3 linked regions of the Aquibium oceanicum genome follow. The protein of the gene in region 3 interacts with the protein of the main gene of each other region in a pairwise test. Links are inferred from orthologs where the notes say so. Each region holds a gene or a part of one and is shown on either strand. Other genes may lie near its edges. The genes, in order: BSQ44_RS03200, BSQ44_RS15225 and BSQ44_RS11470.

Evidence for each region.
Region 1: the proteins of BSQ44_RS11470 (region 3) and BSQ44_RS03200 interact in binary tests that used the Escherichia coli proteins (3 or more experiments, as listed by UniProt). The link is inferred for Aquibium oceanicum from one-to-one orthologs.
Region 2: the proteins of BSQ44_RS11470 (region 3) and BSQ44_RS15225 interact in binary tests that used the Escherichia coli proteins (3 or more experiments, as listed by UniProt). The link is inferred for Aquibium oceanicum from one-to-one orthologs.

What each region holds. Positions count from the first base shown.
Region 1 is NZ_CP018171.1:635,063-640,152, forward strand. The notes cover bases 1,071-4,393. They hold BSQ44_RS03200 ([protein-PII] uridylyltransferase), read left to right. Parts: upstream 1,071-1,397; coding sequence 1,398-4,193; downstream 4,194-4,393. Other genes in these bases: BSQ44_RS03195 (EAL domain-containing protein), read left to right, coding at 1,071-1,321; murJ (murein biosynthesis integral membrane protein MurJ), read left to right, coding at 4,237-4,393. Outside these bases: more of BSQ44_RS03195, read left to right, coding at 1-1,070; more of murJ, read left to right, coding at 4,394-5,090.
Region 2 is NZ_CP018171.1:3,118,141-3,122,907, reverse strand. Bases 672-3,671 are described here. They hold BSQ44_RS15225 (two-component system sensor histidine kinase NtrB), read left to right. Parts: upstream 672-1,598; coding sequence 1,599-2,744; downstream 2,745-3,671. Other genes in these bases: ntrC (nitrogen regulation protein NR(I)), read left to right, coding at 2,741-3,671; dusB (tRNA dihydrouridine synthase DusB), read left to right, coding at 672-1,602. Outside these bases: BSQ44_RS15235 (bifunctional 2-C-methyl-D-erythritol 4-phosphate cytidylyltransferase/2-C-methyl-D-erythritol 2,4-cyclodiphosphate synthase), read right to left, coding at 1-397; more of dusB, read left to right, coding at 562-671; more of ntrC, read left to right, coding at 3,672-4,198; BSQ44_RS15215 (sensor histidine kinase NtrY-like), read left to right, coding at 4,426-4,767.
Region 3 is NZ_CP018171.1:2,318,670-2,323,177, forward strand. What follows is about bases 1-2,741. They hold BSQ44_RS11470 (P-II family nitrogen regulator), read right to left. Parts: upstream 1,670-2,741; coding sequence 1,331-1,669; downstream 1-1,330. Other genes in these bases: glnA (type I glutamate--ammonia ligase), read right to left, coding at 1-1,283; BSQ44_RS11475 (bifunctional ADP-dependent NAD(P)H-hydrate dehydratase/NAD(P)H-hydrate epimerase), read left to right, coding at 1,973-2,741. Also shown: more of BSQ44_RS11475, read left to right, coding at 2,742-3,502; BSQ44_RS11480 (helix-turn-helix domain-containing protein), read right to left, coding at 3,509-3,892; fghA (S-formylglutathione hydrolase), read right to left, coding at 3,970-4,508. UniProt on the Escherichia coli protein: P-II indirectly controls the transcription of the glutamine synthetase gene (glnA). P-II prevents NR-II-catalyzed conversion of NR-I to NR-I-phosphate, the transcriptional activator of GlnA. When P-II is uridylylated to P-II-UMP, these events are reversed.

The sequences.
Region 1 (5,090 bases), 1.7 Mb from region 3 along the record:
CGGCCTCAACGAGTTCTTCTACGCGCCCGGGGGCATTGTCGAATGCTCAGTCAACGTGGAGCGTTTTGCCCAGCCGGTGCCGCTCGGCGAACCCGACTTCGCGACCGCGGACGGGAAGAGCTTCTGGATCGATCGCGACATCAGTTTCGCTGGACTGCCGGGCATGGTCGGCACCATCGTCCTCCATGATCGGTTTGCCGCCGTGGTTCCGCGCCAGGAGATGAAGCTTCCGTTGCCGGCCTGGATGAAGGCCGAGGCGGTGCTGGTAGCGCCGAACGGTCGCTGGTGGCATCGCAGCGGAAACGAATGGGTTCACCAGGACGAACAGCTTTCGAAACGCCGCGGATGGACGGATGGCCTGTTCGCGGTGCGCCAGAAGGTCTGCGTGACAGAGGGGTTCCACTGCATCTCGATGCGCGCGGCGGTCGCCGAACTGGCTGCGCACTACAAGCTTCCGGTGGCGGTGCTTCTCGTCCTAGCAGGCACGATCGCCAGTTGGATTACGCGGCTCGCTCTCAGGTTCATGCGCCGCTTATGGTCCTTCGAGGCGCGCTTCCTGCGCCATCTCGACGAAAACTCGATCGTTTGTGCCTACCAGCCGATCATCGAGGTGAAGACGGGCGCGGTCATCGGCTGCGAAGTGCTCGCCCGCTGGCGCGACATCGACGATGCGATCGTCTATCCGGACCGCTTCCTGCCTCTCGTGCAGAAACACGAACTCACGTCGCGGTTCACCCGACTCGTCATCGAGAAGGCATACCGCGACCTCACCGCGGCCTCGTTCGACGGGCAGCGTCTCCAGGTGAACTTCAACGTCTTCCCGCGTGATCTCGATGCCGCCGCGCTCGTGCGCACCTTCTCCATCTTCGACGACGCACGAGACCGGTTCGAACTCGTGCTCGAGATCGTCGAGTGCGACCACGTCGACCTGGCAAAGGGGCAGTCGCATATCCGCGCGCTCCGCCGGGCCGGTTTCAAGGTCTACATGGACGACTTTGGGACCGGATACTCCACGCTGAAGCATCTGGCGGAACTCGACGTGGACGGCGTTAAGCTGGACCGATCCTTCGCCATGGCGCCCACCGGCAGCATCATGTCCGAAATGCTCCGTCACGCCATAGACATGGTGCATGCCGCAGGCAGGAAGATCGTCGTGGAAGGCGTCGAGACGGCCGAACGGCTGGCGCAGCTTGAGGCGGACACGGCACGCGTGGACTTCGCACAGGGCTATTTCATCGCGCGGCCACTGGATCTGGAGCGCTTTTCGCGCTTCGTGCTCGACAGATCCTTCGAGGCCGTTCCTCAGCGAAACGCCGCCTGACGAGCCGGCCCTCCCGTATCCATTTCCCATGTTTCGCGCTATAGACCGCGCCCAGAACCCGAACTGCGCGGCACTGATGGCGAAGACAGCCCTGAAACTGGATGAAATGATCGATGGTGAGGCACTCCGGCGCGAGTTGACCGCACTGACCCTTGCAGACAGCGGCGACGGATCGACGCCCGAGATACGCGCCTCGGTTCTTCAGAAGCTGCGCGAGACACTGGCGGCAGGCCATCGCAAAGCCGAGGCGATGTTGATGGAAGACGGCGGCGGAACGGCTTGCGCCGCCCGGCTGTCGCATCTCATGGACGAGGTCATTCGCGCCCTCTACGACTTCGCCGTCACCCACGTCTACCGCTCCAAGAACCCGTCCGCCGGAGAGCGCATGACCGTCGTCGCGGTGGGCGGATACGGCCGCGGGACCCTGGCGCCGGGTTCAGACATCGACCTGCTTTTCCTGCTGCCCTACAAGCAGACACCGTGGGGCGAGCAGGTGGTCGAATACCTGCTCTACATGCTGTGGGACCTCGGGCTGAAGGTCGGCCATGCGACTCGCAACATCGACGAATGCGTGCGTCTTTCGCGCACCGACATCACGATCCGGACCGCCGTGCTCGAGGCGCGCTACCTCTGGGGCGATACGGGCCTGTTCGACGAACTCGTGAAGCGCTTCGACAAGGAGGTCGTCAGTTCCACGGGCGCCGAATACGTCCAGGCGAAGCTCGCGGAGCGCGACGAGCGGCACCGCAAGGTCGGCGCCAGCCGCTATCTCGTCGAGCCCAACGTGAAGGACGGCAAGGGCGGGCTGCGCGACCTGCACACGCTGTTCTGGATCGCGAAGTACTACTATCGCGTCCGCACCGGCGAGGAACTCGTCGAGAAGGGCGTCTTCACGCGCAAGGAATACCTTCAGTTCCGTAAAGCGGAGGATTTCCTCTGGGCGGTGCGCTGCCACCTCCACTTCCAGACGGGGAAGGCGGAGGAGCGCCTGCATTTCGACATCCAGCGCGATATCGCCGAAAGGCTCGGCTATACGAGCCATCCCGGCCTATCGGCGGTCGAGCGCTTCATGAAGCACTATTTCCTCGTCGCCAAGGAAGTGGGTGATCTGACCCGGATCTTCTGCGCCGCGCTCGAGGAAGAGCAGGCCAAGCACGTGCCGGGGTTCAACCGCCTTCTTCAAAGCTTCCAGCGCAGGCGGCGCAAGCTCGCCGGCACGTCGGACTTCATCGTCGACAACGACCGTATCAACATCGCCGACGACGGGGTTTTCGAGCGCGATCCGGTCAATCTGCTGCGCCTGTTCTGGTTCGCCGACAAGCACGGGCTCGAGTTCCATCCCGATGCGCTCAAACTTGTCACTCGTTCGTTGAAGCTGATCGACCGCGATCTCCGCCGCGACCGGGAGGCGAACCGGCTGTTCATGGACGTGATGACGTCCGGCCGGAATCCGGAGCTGAACCTAAGGCGCCTGAACGAGGCAGGGGTGCTCGGGAAACTGATCCCCGATTTCGGCAAGATCGTCGCGATGATGCAGTTCAACATGTACCACCACTACACGGTGGACGAACATCTCTTGCGCTGCATCGGCGTGCTGGCCGAGATCGAGCGGGGCGACGGCGAAAAGGCCCATCCCCTCGCCCACAAGCTGATGCCCGGCCTGAAGCCGCAGCGCGAGATACTCTATACCGCCCTGCTCCTGCACGACATCGCCAAGGGCCGGCCGGAGGATCATTCGGAAGCGGGTGCCAAGATCGCCCGCAAGCTTTGCCCGCACATGGGATTCTCGGCTGCCGAGACCGAAACCATCGCCTGGCTGGTGGAGCACCATCTCCTGATGTCGATGACGGCGCAGACGCGCGACCTCAACGACCGCAAGACCATCGACGACTTCGCCGACGTCGTGCAGTCGGTCGAGCGGCTGAAGATGCTGCTCGTACTGACGGTCTGCGACATACGCGGGGTCGGGCCGGGGGTCTGGAACGGGTGGAAAGGACAATTGCTGCGCACCCTCTACTACGAGACCGAACTCCTGCTCACCGGCGGTTTTTCGGAAGTCTCGCGCGCCAAGCGGGCCGAACAGGCGCGGGAGCAACTCGCCGAAGCGCTCTCGGGCTGGCCGGAGCGGGAGCGCGACAACATTCTCAAGCTTCACTACGACAACTATCTGCTGACGATGGATCTGGAAGATCAGGTCCGGGACGCGGAGTTCATCCGGGAGGCGGACGCCAACGGAAAGGTGTTCAGCGCTGGCGTGACGATGCGCGCGTTCGAAGCCGTGACCGAGATCACGGTGCTTACGCCCGACCATCCGCGCCTGCTTTCGGTCGTCGCTGGCGCCTGTGCCGCGGCCGGCGCCAACATCGTCGATGCGCAGATTTTCACCACCACGGACGGCCGCGCTCTGGATACCATCCTCATCGGCCGCGAGTTCGACCGCGACGAGGACGAACAGCGCCGCGGGGTGCGCGTCGGGCGGCTCATCGAGGACGTGCTTTCGGGCCGTAGCGAGCTGCCCGAGATGATCGAGAAGCGCGCCAGGCCGAAGCGCGGCCACAAGACGTTCCGCATCGAGCCGCGGGCCGAAATACGCAACACGCTCTCGAATCGCTTCTCGGTGATAGAGGTCGAGGGGCTGGACCGGCCGGGATTGCTGTCAGAGATAACCGGGGCGATCTCCGATCTTTCACTCGACATCACCTCGGCGCACATCACCACCTTCGGCGAAAAGGTGATCGACACCTTCTACGTGACGGACCTGACCGGCCAGAAGGTCGAGAACCCGACCCGGCAGGAGGCGATCCGCGACAGGCTCATTGCCACGCTCGGCGGTCCCAGCCGGGCGCAGAAGCTGAAGCTCGCCGCCGAATGATCCAACTGGTCCGGCGCTTGGCCGCGGAAGGCGGTAAAAGGTCATGAGTCTCGTCGGCAAGTTCGCCAGCGTCGGCGGCGCGACGATGGCAAGCCGCGTTCTCGGCTTCGTGCGCGAGGCGCTGATCGGGGCCGCCCTCGGCGCCGGTCCGGTCGCGGATGCCTTCTATGCCGCCTTCCGCTTTCCCAACCTCTTCCGACGGCTCTTCGCCGAAGGCGCGTTCAACACCGCCTTCATCCCGCTCTTCGCAAAGGAGCTGGAAGCGGACGGGATGAACGGCGCGCGCCGTTTTGCGGAAGAGGTGCTGTCGGTGCTGGTCGTCGCGCTGCTGGTCCTTTCCGTCATCGCCATCTTCTTCATGCCCGCCCTCGTCGGGACGATCGTCGCGCCGGCCTTCGCCGACACGCCGGAAAAGTTCGACCTCACGGTCCTGATGACCCGCATCATGTTCCCGTATCTCTTCTGCATGTCGCTGGTGGCGATGCTGTCGGGGATCCTGAACTCGATGCGCCGGTATTTCCTGGCGGCCATCGTGCCGGTGCTCCTCAACGTCATCCTGTCGGTGGTGCTGGTCGCGGCGCTCTACGCCGGGGTCGAATCGCGCACCACGGGCATCTGGCTCGCCTGGGGCGTCCTCGCGTCCGGCATCGCGCAGCTCTTGTTCCTGATCATGGGCGTAGGGCGCGAGGGCTACTCCATGGGCTTCCGCCGCCCCCGCATGACGCCCAAGGTCAACCGCCTGCTGCTCCTGATGGGACCGGCCATGCTGACCGGCGGCGTGACGCAGATCAACCTGCTCGTCGGGCAGATCATCGCCTCGGCGCAGGACGGGGCCATCGCGCTGCTCAACTATGCCGACCGCATCAACCAGCTGCCGCTCGGCGTCATCGGCATCGC
Region 2 (4,767 bases), 800 kb from region 3 along the record:
CACCGAGCGCGGCGACGACGCGGCCGATCAGGTCCGGATCGACGAAGGGGCGTACGCCGTCGTGGATCAGGACGCTTGCCGGGCGGCGGTCGGCCAGCGCCCGCAGCGCGCGCAGCGTCGAATCCTGTCGGGTCGGACCGCCGGTGACCAGGACGATCCGGTCGTCGATCGGGCCGACGGCTTCGCGGCAGAGTGCCTCGTCGTCGGCGTGGATGGCGACGACGATGTCGCCGATCGCGGGGTGCCGTCGAAAAGCCTCGAGGGTGTGGGAGAGCACCGCGCGGCCGCCGATGCGGCGGTACTGCTTGGGACCGTTCTCCTGGCCGGCGCGCGCGCCGCGACCGGCGGCCACGATAACCACTGCGACGCTTTTGGTCTGGGAGTCCGGTCCGGTCATGGGTATACCTCGCCCGTTCGTGTCCTGGCGACGCGTCTAGCCCAGGCGGGTCCGGAATGGCCAGACATTTGTATAAGTGGAGTTTTTGCGTCGTTTTTGCGTTGCAACAACTCCGCAGGATGGCTAATAGATAAGCACATTCAGGTGCTGCGCGGTTTTTGTGCATGTTGGAGTTTGAAAAGCTGGCCGAAGCACTCGATATCGGCGGCGCGGTGATCCGCAACCGGGTCTTCCTGGCGCCGCTCTCGGGGATCACCGATCGTGCGTTCCGCAGCCGTGCATACATGCACGGCGCCGGCATGGTTGTGTCGGAGATGGTGGCGAGCGGCGAACTGGCGCGCGGACGGGTGGATTCGCAGCGGCGGATCGGCCGCTCGGGCGCGGCGCTGCACGTGGTGCAGCTCGCCGGGCGCGACGCGCGCTGGATGGCCGAGGGCGCGCGCATCGCCGTGGGCGAGGGAGCCGACATCGTCGACATCAACATGGGGTGCCCGGCCAAGAAGGTGACGGGTGGCTATTGCGGGTCGGCGCTGATGCGCGACCTCGACCTCGCCGAGAGCCTCATCGCTGCCGTCGTGGGCGCGGTCGAGGTTCCCGTGACGGTGAAGATGCGGCTCGGATGGGACGAGACGGAGCTGGTCGCGCCGGAACTGGCGTGCCGCGCCGAGCAGGCCGGCGTGCGCATGGTGACGGTGCACGGGCGCACGCGCTGCCAGTTCTACAAGGGGCAGGCGGACTGGAAGGCCATCGCGGCTGTGAAACAGGCGGTCGGCATTCCGGTGGTCGCGAACGGGGACATCCTTTCGGCGGAGGACGCGCGCCGGGCGCTGGCGCAGTCGGGCGCCGACGCCGTCATGATCGGCCGGGCGCATTGCGGGGCGCCCTGGGTGGCGGGCGAAATCGCGGCGGAGGCCGCCGGTACGGTCGCGCCGGGGGTGCCGAGCACGCCGGAGGCGCTCGCCGACTATGTCCAGGCGCACTACGAGGACATGCTGTCGCTCTATGGCGTGGAGCCAGGGGTGCGGCATGCGCGAAAACATCTTGGCTGGTATCTCGACCGCCATGCGGGCGACGTTTCGGCAGCCGACCGCCGCGCCGTGATGACGTCGACCGACCCGAAGCAGGTGACGGCGCATCTGCGCGCTGCGCTGCTTGCCGGTGGCGATGCGGGGAACGCATCGCAGTTTCTGGGCAAAGCAGCATGAGCGCCGACACGATGTCGAAACCGGCGGGCGCAGATGCGGCGCAGATGGTGCTGAACACGATCCGGCATCCGGTCGTCATGGTCGATGGCGAGGGGCGCATAACCTACGCCAATGCCGACGCGGAGGATTTCTTCCGGTCGAGCGCGTCGATCCTGGCGCGAAACGCGATCGACCACTTCGTGCCGTTCGGCAGCCCGCTGCTGACGCTGATCGAGCAGGTGCGCGAGCGCCAGTCGCCGGTGAACGAGTACCGCGTCGACATTTCCTCTCCAAGGATCGGCTCCGACAAGCTGGTGGACATCTATGTCGCGCCTGTCGCCGAGCTTGCCGGGTCGGTCGTGATCATGTTCCAGGAGCGATCCATGGCCGACAAGATCGACCGGCAGATGACGCACCGGGGTGCCGCCCGCTCCGTGACGGGCCTCGCAGCCATGCTTGCGCACGAGATCAAGAACCCGTTGTCGGGCATCCGCGGCGCGGCGCAACTGCTCGAGAGCGCGGTCTCGGACGAGGACCGCGCGCTGACGCGGCTGATCACCGACGAGACCGACCGCATCGTCGCTCTGGTCGACAGGATGGAGGTGTTTTCGGACGAGCGGCCGATCGACCGAGATCCGGTCAACATCCACGTCGTGCTCGACCACGTTAAAGCGATCGCGCGCACCGGCTTTGCAAACCGCATTCGGATCGTCGAAGACTACGATCCCTCGCTGCCGCCGGTGCTGGGAAACCGCGACCAGCTCGTGCAGGTGTTCCTCAACCTGGTGAAGAACGCGGCGGAGGCGATCTCGGGCGATCCGGCCGGCGAGATCACGCTATCCACGGCGTTCCGGCCCGGCATACGGCTTTCGGTGCCGGGGACGCAGGATCGCGTCTCGCTGCCGCTCCAGTTCTGCGTGCACGACAATGGCGGCGGCGTTCCCGAGGACATCAGGCCGATCCTGTTCGATCCCTTCATCACCACCAAGCCGAACGGCTCGGGTCTCGGCCTTGCGCTCGTCGCCAAGATCGTCGGCGAACACGGCGGGGTGATCGAATGCGATTCCTCGCCGCGCGGAACGACCTTCCGCATCCTCATGCCCGCCTGGAAGGACGATCCCGTTCGGCCCGGCTACGAGATCGATGGAGACGAGACCCGATGAACCGCGGCAGCATCCTCGTTGCGGACGACGACGCGGCGATAAGGACGGTCCTGAACCAGGCCCTGTCGCGGGTGGGTCATGACGTGCGCGTGACATCGAACGCCGCCACGCTGTGGCGCTGGGTCGCGGCGGGCGATGGCGACCTGGTCATCACCGACGTGGTGATGCCGGACGAGAACGCCTTCGACATGCTGCCGCGCATCAAGAAGGCGCGCCCGCATCTGCCGGTGATCGTCATGAGCGCGCAGAACACCTTCATGACGGCGATCCGCGCGTCGGAGAAGGGGGCCTACGAATACCTGCCCAAGCCCTTCGACCTCACCGAGCTCCTGAACATCGTCAACCGGGCTCTGTCGGAGCCGAAACGCACCTCGTCGGAGCAGCGCAGCGAGGAGCAGCCCGAATCGATGCCGCTGGTCGGACGCTCGGCCGCGATGCAGGACATCTACCGGATGCTCGCGCGCATGATGCAGACCGATCTGACGGTGATGATCACCGGCGAATCGGGCACCGGGAAGGAACTGGTGGCGCGCGCCCTGCACGAATACGGCCGGCGCCGCAACGGGCCGTTCGTGGCGATCAATATGGCCGCGATCCCGCGCGACCTGATCGAATCGGAACTCTTCGGGCACGAGAAGGGCGCCTTTACCGGCGCCCAGAACCGTTCCACCGGGCGATTCGAGCAGGCGGAGGGCGGCACGCTGTTCCTCGACGAGATCGGCGACATGCCGATGGAAGCGCAGACGCGGCTGCTGCGCGTGCTCCAGCAGGGCGAATACACCACCGTCGGCGGCCGCACGCCGATCAAGACCGACGTGCGCATCGTCGCGGCGACGAACAAGGACCTGCGCACGCTGATCAACCAGGGGCTCTTCCGTGAGGACCTGTTCTACCGGCTGAACGTGGTTCCGCTTCGCCTGCCCGCCCTTCGCGAACGCTCCGAAGACGTCCCGGACCTCGTCCGGCACTTCTTCATCCAGGTCGAGGCCGAGGGGCTGCAGGCCAAGCGCATCTCGACGGCCGGGCTCGACCTGATGAAGCGCTATTCCTGGCCGGGCAACGTGCGGGAACTTGAAAACCTCGTCCGGCGCCTGGCCGCGCTGTATCCACAGGACGAGATTTCGGCCGAGATCATCGAATCCGAACTCCAGACCTCCGACCGGCCATCCTCGCCGCCCAACGGCGTGATGATGCCGGAGGACCTGACCATCGGCCAGGCGATGGAGCATTATCTTCAGCGCTACTTCGCCTCCTTCGGCGACGAGTTGCCGCCGGCCGGGCTCTACCAGCGCATCCTCGAGGAAGTGGAATATCCGCTGGTGCTGGCCTCCATGACGGCCACACGTGGCAACCAGATCAGGGCGGCCGAACTGCTCGGCCTGAACCGCAACACGCTGCGCAAGAAGATCCGCGAACTCGGCGTCAACGTCTACCGGACGTCGCGCACCTCCTGATTCTCACAAGAAAGTCATCCCTGACGGACGTGGCGGCCATTCGTGCCGTCCGCCTTCTACTCCGTCCCAGACCGGTTGCGATCTTCGAAGAGGCTGTTTAGGCGGGCTCCGAGAACGCCGACTGAAAATGGCTGCATCGCCGTTTTGTTGCAGAAAAGCCACAATGCGTTGCACAATAGCCACGTACGATTCGGAGTGGCACCGCGCCTATGGCAGCACATACCGATATGGCCGACGGGGCCGGGGGGGACCCGCCGGAGGAGGCTGCGTCCGCCGAAGGGCGCCGGCATTCGGTGCTGCCTGGGATGATGACGGTGATCGCGGCGCTCGTCTGCGCCGCCGTCTCCTTCGTCATCCTCGTCGGGCTCGGCCCGATCGCGCCGACCAACGAGGTGATGCTGACGCTGATCGGCATCAACGTCGCGCTGATCCTCCTCCTGGTCTTCCTGATCGGCCGCGAAGTGCAGCAGATCGCGCTGGCGCGGCGGCGCGGCAAGGCGGCCTCGCGGCTGCACGTGCGCATCGTGACGCTGTTCTCGCTGATCGCGGCGGTGCCGGCCATCATCATC
Region 3 (4,508 bases):
AAGCCGCGGTCCTTGTCGAGGCTCATCAGGGCCTCGCGCAGAGAGCCGCACACGGTCGGGATCTTCTTCAGTTCCTTCGGCGGCAGGTCGTAGAGATCCTTGTCCATCGGCTGGCCGGGGTGGATCTTGTTCTTGATGCCGTCGAGGCCGGCCATCAGCATCGCCGCGAAGCCGAGGTACGGGTTCGCGCCGGGATCCGGGAAGCGGACCTCGACGCGCTTGGCCTTCGGCGAGGAGCCGAACGGGATGCGGCAGGAGGCCGAGCGGTTGCGCGCCGAGTAGGCGAGCAGAACCGGAGCCTCGAAGCCGGGCACAAGGCGCTTGTAGGAATTGGTCAGCGGGTTGGTGAAGGCGTTGATCGCCTTGGCGTGCTTGATGATGCCGCCGATGTAGAACAGGCAGCTCTCCGACAGGCCGGCGTACTCGTTGCCCGCGAAGGTCGGCTTGCCGCCCTTCCAGATCGACTGGTGCACGTGCATGCCCGAGCCGTTGTCGCCGTAGACCGGCTTCGGCATGAAGGTGGCCGTCTTGCCGTATGCGTTCGCGACCTGGTGGATGACGTACTTGTAGATCTGCATCTTGTCGGCGTTGCGCGTGAGCGTGTCGAACTTGATGCCGAGTTCGTGCTGGGCGGCCGCGACCTCGTGGTGGTGCTTTTCGACCACCACACCCATCTCGGCCATGACGGTCAGCATCTCGGAGCGCATGTCCTGCAGCGAATCGACCGGCGGAACCGGGAAGTAGCCGCCCTTGACGCGCGGCCGGTGGCCGAGATTGCCGGTCTCGTAGTCGGTGTCGTCGTTCGACGGCAGTTCGCTCGAATCGAGCTTGAAGCCGGTGTTGTAGGGGTCGGCCTTGTACTTGACGTCGTCGAACACGAAGAACTCGGCCTCGGGACCGACATAGACGGTGTCGCCGATGCCTTCGGACTTCATGTAGGCTTCCGCCTTCTTGGCGGTTCCGCGCGGGTCGCGGTTGTAGGACTCGCCCGAGATCGGGTCGAGGATGTCGCAGACGACGGCCATGGTGGACTGTGCGAAGAAGGGGTCCATGTGCGCCGTCTCGGTGTCGGGCATCAGCACCATGTCGGACTCGTTGATCGCCTTCCAGCCCGCGATCGAGGAGCCGTCGAACATCACGCCGTCCGCGAACATGTCCTCGTCGACAGCCGCGACGTCCATGGTCACGTGCTGCATCTTGCCCTTCGGATCGGTGAAACGCAGATCGACGAACTTAACGTCGTTGTCCTTGATCTGCTTCATGATGTCGTTTGCTGTCGTCATCTTTCATCCCTTGTCTGACGGTGTTTTTTTTAAAGCGGACTTCCGTCTCAGATAGCGTCTATCCCGGTTTCGCCCGTACGGATACGGACGACTTCCTCGATGTTGGATACGAATATCTTGCCATCGCCGATCCGACCAGTCTGCGCCGCCTTGCGTATCGCTTCCAGAGCGGCTTCGACGGATTCGTCGCCAAGCACCACCTCGACCTTCACCTTGGGCAGGAAGTCCACGACGTATTCGGCTCCCCGGTACAGTTCGGTATGGCCCTTCTGGCGTCCGAAGCCCTTCGCTTCCGTCACCGTGATCCCCTGCAATCCGACTTCCTGAAGGGCTTCCTTCACCTCGTCAAGCTTGAACGGCTTGATGATCGCTTCGATTTTTTTCATTAGACGGGGGCCTCCGATGGATTGAGCGGCGATCGAACCCGCTTCGCCGACCCACAAGCACGAAGCATGCCAGACGAGGGTGGTTGAACGGGCGCGACAGCGATTCACGGGACGCCGCGATATCACTCCGGGTTTTGCGTCGCTACGCTTACGGGGGTTACACCGGGCGAGCCGAATGGCTTCCAGACCACCATGCTGCTTGCCCAAAAAATACGCAAGCCGCAAACATCATGAGCAGGAACGAAGTGTTTGCCCGCTGCCGCCCAAACCGTCTACGCTGCGCCTCGTTCGACGGGGTATTCGATGAGCTTTGAACTCCTGTCTCCGACGGAAATGTCGGAGGCCGACCGGCTGTCCATCGCGCGCGGACCCCATGACGGGCCGGCGCTGATGCGCAACGCCGGAGCGGCGGTCGCCCGCGAGGTACTTTCTCGCTATCCCCAGGCCCGAACGGTCCACGTCCTGGCGGGACCGGGCAACAATGGCGGCGACGGTTTCGCTGCGGCGCGGCTACTGGCGCAGGCGGGCGTGGATGCGCGCGTTTATTGCGAAGGGCGTCCGGTGGCGGGGAGCGATGCGGCGGGCGCGCTCGCGGACATGCGGCTGCCGCTGCTCGGCTTCGATGCGTTCGCGCCGGAAGAGACGGACGTCGTCGTCGATGCACTGTTCGGAGCCGGGCTGGCGCGTGCGATCGGCGGGGCTTATGCGCAAGCCGTCGAGAAGGCGAACGCTTCGGGCGCCTGTGTCGTGGCGGTCGATCTCCCCTCCGGTCTCTCCGGCGGATCCGGGCTCGTGCTCGGCACCGCGATCAGGGCCGGCGTCACCGTCACCTTCTTCCGCCTGAAGCCCGGACATCTGCTCTATCCCGGTCGCGCGCTGTGCGGCGACACGGTGCTCGCCGACATCGGCATTCCGGCCGACGTGCTTTCCGAGATCGGGCCGCGAACATTCCGCAACACGCCCGAACTCTGGCGCGAAACCTTTCCCTGGCCGCACAGCGGTTCGCACAAATATGCGCGCGGTCATGTCGGGGTCTTCTCCGGAGGTCCCTCCGCGAGCGGCGCGGCCCGCCTTGCCGCGATTTCGGCCGCGCGGGCCGGCGCCGGCGCCGTCACGGTCCTCTCGCCCAAGCAGGCGGTTCAGGTGAACGCCATGCACCTGACGGCGGTGATGTTGAAGTGGATCGACACACCCGAGGAAGCGGTCAACTTCGCGAAGGACAGGAAAATGTCGTCGGCCGTGATCGGACCGGGTTTCGGCGTGGGCGAGCGATGCGTGGAATTCTTGCTGGCGCTGGCCGGCCTCGGCGCGGAAAGCCCGTTCGGCCTGGTCCTCGACGCCGACGCGATTACGTCGTTCGCGGATGCTCCGGACAGGCTGTTCGAGGCGCTGGCGGCGATAGGTGCGCAGACCGGACGGGAGAGGGCGGTCCTGACCCCGCACGAAGGTGAATTCCGCCGGCTCTTCCCCGATCTTGCCGATGCTCAGGGCGTCTCCAAGCCGGAACGCGCCCGCCGCGCAGCGGAGCGCGCAAATGCGGTTGTCATCCTCAAGGGTCCCGACACCGTGATCGCCGCTCCCGACGGCCGCGCCGCGATCAACGTCAATGCGACGCCGTTCCTGGCGACGGCGGGCTCGGGCGACGTGCTGGCGGGCATCGTGGCGGGTCTGCTGGCACAGGGAATGCCGACCTTTGAAGCGGCGGCGGCCGGTGTCTGGCTGCACGCCGAGGCGGGAGCGCGCTTCGGCCCGGGTCTGATCGCGGAGGACCTGCCCGCTCTCCTGCCCGCCGCCCTTAGTGAACTTTACAACGGCGACAGAACGTCGTTCTGACCGGCCTCAGCGCTCTTCTTCGAGGCGCGTGACTTCGCGTTGGATCCGGTCGATGATGCGACCGGTGTCCTCGTGCATGCGCTTCAGGCGTTCCAGCTGCACGGTGATGGCGGCGAGCGGATCGGGGCCGATTTCGTCGGCCGGCGCATCGCCGACCCCGTGCAGCAGCCACACCAGATTGACGTTGAGGATGCCAGCCAGCAGCGACAGTCTCTCGACGCTGGGCTCCGAGCGATCACTCTCCCACTGCTCGATGGTCTTCTGCCTCACGCCGACGCGGCGCGCCAGTGCGGCGGTGGTCATTCCCTGCGCGTCGCGGATGCGCGAGAGGCGGCCTCCGAACGTGTCGGAATCGGGAAGTCGGTTGTGGATCGAGGTCACGACTGCCATGGAACGGTTTCCCTCCAGCTGCGGATCATTTTTGTCATAGATAGCTGTATTCGGCCTCCGTGTCGCCGCGACGAACGTCAGGTGACGTCGCCTTCGGGCACGCCGAGGCGTTCGCCATGCCAGCGCAGGTGGTCGTCCATGAACGTCGAGATGAAGAAATAGGAGTGGTCGTATCCGGCCTGCATGCGAAGCCTGAGCGGAATGCCGGCCTTGCGGCAGGCTTCCTCCAGCAGCCACGGCTTGAGGCCGTCTTCCAGGAAACCGTCGGCCTTGCCCTGGTCGACGAGGAATTCCGAAAAGCGGTAGCCATCCTCGATCAGCGAGCACGCGTCGTGGAGGCGCCAGTCGGCCTGGTTGGGGCCGAGATAGCGCTCGAACGCCTTGGCCGACCAGTCGGCCTGGGACGGATGCACGATCGGCGCGAAGGCGGAGCAGCTCCTGAAGCGCTTCGGGTTCCTGAGCGCGATGGTGAGCGCGCCATGCCCGCCCATGGAATGGCCGAAGATCGACTGGCGGTTCATGTCCGCGGGGAAGTTCGCCGCCACGAGGCGCGGCAGTTCATCGATGATATAGGAATACATGCGGTAGTTGGCGTCGTAGGGCGCCTCGGTGGCAT